One region of the Serratia proteamaculans genome, then DNA from elsewhere that is predicted to be linked to it. Evidence: riboswitches for the same ligand, from Rfam matches in the RefSeq annotation. Region 1 holds a riboswitch; the other holds the start of a gene.

Region 1 (2,200 bases):
CGCACCGATCGGTGAGGCGGGGATTGATGAGGAACACACCGGTGCGGCGATGGCGCTAGGCAGTTTTATCGGTTACGCCCCGGCAATGTTTTGCTTCAGCCTGTACGGCCACATTCTCGATGCTTTCCCCGGGCTAACCGGCTACAAGATTGTCTTCGGCCTGATGGGCATGTTTGCCTGCGCCGGGATCATCGTGTCGGGGCTGTTGGTCAGAAATATCCGCGCACGCGGCAAATTGACCCCGGCGGTTTCTGCCGCCTGAGTTGGGGACTATGGATGGGCACGGTACAACACGCCGTGCCCTTACTTGGTCGGCGAGTGCATCAGGTAATAGTCTTCCGCGCCGTCATTGCCGGTGGTGATCGTCCGCCAGCCGTGTTTATGGTAAAACGCCAGCGCCTTCTCATTCTTGACCAGACATTTCAGCGAGCCGGTGGCGGTAAACGTCTGCTCCGCTGCCTGCAACAGCGCGCTGCCGACGCCCAGGGGCGGCAGGTGAGGGTCGACATACAGATTGTGAATAAAGTTATCCTGACGATAAATCGAGACAAACCCCAGTCGCTTCCCTTTTTCTTCCGCCACCCAAATATCCTCGCCCAGTGTCGAACGATCGAAATCTTCCAGTCGGTAATCTTCGGTATCACGCCAGGGGAACGCCGCTTTGCGCGATGCCAGATACAGGGTGCGCAGGAACGGACGGTCGGCCTCCTGGTATTTTCTTATTTGCATGGCGTCTCCTTTTTATTTTTTGACACTATAGCGCGATTGACCTCACCGGCGGCAACCCCAATAATGGCCGTCTTGACTCGGGGTGCCTCTAGGGGCTGAGATTTTACCCGTATTACCTGATCTGGATTATGCCAGCGTAGGGAAGTCTCGGTGCCCCCACCGGTACCCGCCTTCTTGAACGCCGGTTGGGAGGAATATGTTCGCTCGACCTGATGCTTTACCCGGCGCTCACGCCGCGGCTTGTTTGACCCAATTTAAACGCCAACCCCCCTTGATTCATTGCCTGACCAACGAAGTGGTGCAGGAACTGACGGCTAACGTGTTGCTGGCGCTCGGCGCTTCCCCGGCGATGGTGGTGGAACCGACCGAAGCGGCGCAGTTCAGCCGGCTGGCGGATGCTTTGCTGGTTAATATCGGCACCCTCAATGCCTCGCGGGCCGAATCCATGCTGGCCGCGGTAGAGGCTGCCAATGCGGCGGGCACCCCCTGGACGCTGGATCCGGTCGCCGTTGGCGGGCTGGTGTACCGCACTGCATTTGCCCAGCGTTTGCTGGGGGAAAAGCCGGCGGCAATTCGCGGCAATGCCTCTGAGATCATGGCGCTGAGTGGCATGCAGGCGAACGGTCGCGGCGTCGACAGCGCTGACGATTCACTGGCGGCGTTACCGGCGGCGCGTGAACTGGCGCGGCTCAGCGGGGCGATAGTAGCAGTGACCGGCGTGGTGGATTATATCACCGACGGCCAGCGTGACTGGGCGGTCGCCGGAGGGGACGTGCTGATGACGCGAGTGGTGGGCACCGGTTGTGCGCTTTCGGCGGTGGTGGCGGCATTTTGCAGCCTGCCGGGCGATCGACTGGACAACGTTGCCACCGCCTGCCGGGTGATGTCGCTTTGCGGTGAGCGGGCCACGCGCCGTGCCGCCGGGCCGGGCAGTTTTACCCCGGCATTTCTCGATGCCCTATATCAACTGCGCCCGGAGGACCTGCAATGAAACGGATTAACGCGTTGACCATCGCCGGGACCGATCCGAGCGGCGGGGCCGGTATCCAGGCCGACCTGAAAGCTTTCTCTGCGCTGGGGGCCTATGGCGCCTCCGTGATCACCGCGCTGGTGGCACAAAACACCCGCGGCGTGCAGTCGGTGTATAACATCGAACCGGCCTTTGTCGCCGCTCAACTTGATTCCGTGTTCAGCGATCTGCGTATCGACAGCACCAAGATTGGTATGCTGGCCAACGCCGACATTGTGCAGGCGGTGGCGGAGCGTTTACGTCACTATCAGCCGTCGTTTGTGGTGCTGGATACGGTGATGCTGGCGAAAAGCGGTGATCCTTTGCTGGCACCGGAGGCGGTGGAGTCGATTCGCCGCGAGCTGTTGCCGCTGGTGTCGATCATCACGCCGAACCTGCCGGAAGCGGCGGCCCTGCTGGAATGTGCCCCGGCGGAAAACGAAAGCCAGATGCGTGAACAGG
Region 2 (2,200 bases), 560 kb from region 1:
GCAGGCCTCCATCGGGTCATGGGTAATCAGCAACACGGTATGCTGCGCCAGCAGGTCGGCGGCCAGCGTCTGGATCATGGCGCGGGTTATGGTGTCCAGCGCCGAAAAGGGTTCATCCATCAGCACAATCGGCTGGCGTTCATACAGGGTACGGGCGATGGCGGCGCGCTGGCGCATGCCACCGGACAGCGCGGCAGGCAGAGTGTTGCCATAACCACTCAGCCCCACGCGTTCCAGCAGGTGCTCCGCCCAGGGGCGATCGGCCTTTTCACCGCGTAGCCGCGCGCCGAGGCTAATGTTCTGGTCAATGGTCAGCCACGGATAGAGCAAATCTTTTTGCCCCATATAGGCGATGCGCCCGGCAATCGGCTGGCCATCGCTGCCGATGACCGTACCGGAAGTGGGTTTCGCCAGCCCGGCAATAATCTTTAACAGGCTGGTTTTCCCCGCCCCGCTGGCACCGAGCAGGGCGACAAAGCTGCCGCCTGCGATATCAAAACTAAGCCGGTCGAAAATCACCTGCTGACCAAAGCGCAGGGTTAAATCCCGCACCTGAATACCCGGCCGGACGCCATCGTGCTGCGCATTGCCTATACTCATTGGGCATTCAGCCCCATTTGCCAGAAGGCGGATTCCAGCCGGGTGGCGGTGGTGAAAATCACCGACAGCTCGGCCAGGCGGCTCTCAGCCCCACGCTGGCGGCCAACGTTTTCCAGCAGGTCGAGCGCGGCCTGCACCCCGGCCAGATAGGCCGGATCGCCATAGTTGCGGATCCACGAGGCATAAGGATTAGCTTCCATCACCGTGGCGGGGTCGTTGAGCAGGCGCAGGCCAATCTCGGCATAGCCGGCGACACAGGGCAGCAGGGCCGCCAGCAGATCCAGAGCATCACCGGCGTGGCCGATATCGAGCACATAGCGGGTGTAGTTGAGGGTTTCCGCTGCCTCGGGTTCGGCGGCAATCTGCGGCTCGCTCAGCCCCCAGTCGGCGCAGTAGGCCAGATGCAAAGGCAGTTCGGCGACAATCGCATTGAGCGAGGCGGTGGCTGCGCGCATCTCCGGCAGGGTGCGCAGCTTGCTGACCAGCAGCGCGTAGGCGCGGGCAAAGTGGATCAGAAACAGATAATCCTGGGTCAGGTAGCGACGGAAAGCGGGTTCCGGCAAGGTACCGGCGGCCAGTTGCTGAATAAAGGGATGAGCGACATAGTCCTGCCAGTGGCTACCGGCCTGTTGGCGTAGCCGTCCGTAAAGACCGTCGTCGAATTGGGGGGTAAACATGGGACCTCCAAAAATTAAGTGGAGATCCGGGCGTGCTGAGGTAAGAACGGGCAATAACTGATGGTGTTATTGCCGACCCGTCCCTTCGCTGGCATGACCCAGATCAGGTTCAAAGGGTTCGGCTTACGCCATCTCAGCCCTTGACAGGACACCCCTCGGAGGAGCCTGTTATACGATATTTACTTTTTGATTACAATGCCCGTGCGGCGGCCACGGGCACCCGGCGTTAAGGTTTTTCCTAGCCGAAAACGGTTCGTTTAGTGCGGTCCAATACAATTTTTCTGGCTTGCAGGGGGGCATGTTTGTCACTGTATTCCGGTCATAATTCACTCTAAGGACACTACCCATGAAGAAAATTGGATTTCTCTCTTTTGGTCACTGGACGCCTTCGTCGCAGTCGGGCACCCGCTCGGTTGGCGATGCACTGTTGCAATCCATCGATCTTGCCGTCGCGGCAGAAGAGCTGGGGGCGGACGGGGCCTATTTCCGCGTACACCACTTCGCGCGCCAACTTGGTTCGCCATTTCCGCTGTTGGCCGCCATCGGTGCCAAAACCCAGCGCATTGAGATCGGCACCGGCGTGATCGACATGCGTTATGAAAACCCGCTGTATATGGTGGAAGACGCCGGCGCCGCCGACCTGATTTCAGGCGGGCGCTTGCAGCTTGGCATCAGTCGCGGCTCTCCCGAGCAGGTGATTGATGGCTGGCGTTACTTTGGCTATACCCCGGCCGAAGGCGAGACCGAAGCCGATATGGCGCGCCGCCACACCGAAGTGCTGCTTGATGCGTTGCGTGGCGAAGGGTTCGCCGAACCTAGCCCGCAGCCGATGTTCCCGAATCCACCGGGCTTGCTGCGGGTGGAGCCTTTCTCCGCCGGACTGCGGGATCGCATCTGGTGGGGCGCCAGCTCAGACGCTACGG

The links. Region 1 has a riboswitch for thiamine pyrophosphate ahead of thiM (hydroxyethylthiazole kinase). Riboswitches for the same ligand answer to the same signal wherever they lie in the genome.
Region 2: linked by a shared signal. The riboswitch ahead of QOT07_RS16270 (TenA family protein) and the one ahead of thiM (hydroxyethylthiazole kinase) in region 1 are both predicted to bind thiamine pyrophosphate.

What each region holds. Positions count from the first base shown of each region.
Region 1 is NZ_OX461105.1:4,042,003-4,044,202, reverse strand. Features, by position in the region: gene QOT07_RS18835 (MFS transporter) at 1-262, shown strand, start outside; gene QOT07_RS18830 (GNAT family N-acetyltransferase) at 304-729, opposite strand; TPP riboswitch at 798-889, shown strand; gene thiM (hydroxyethylthiazole kinase) at 926-1,720, shown strand; gene thiD (bifunctional hydroxymethylpyrimidine kinase/phosphomethylpyrimidine kinase) at 1,717-2,200, shown strand, end outside.
Region 2 is NZ_OX461105.1:3,480,658-3,482,857, reverse strand. Features, by position in the region: gene QOT07_RS16275 (ABC transporter ATP-binding protein) at 1-600, opposite strand, end outside; gene QOT07_RS16270 (TenA family protein) at 597-1,277, opposite strand; TPP riboswitch at 1,341-1,443, opposite strand; gene QOT07_RS16265 (LLM class flavin-dependent oxidoreductase) at 1,624-2,200, shown strand, end outside.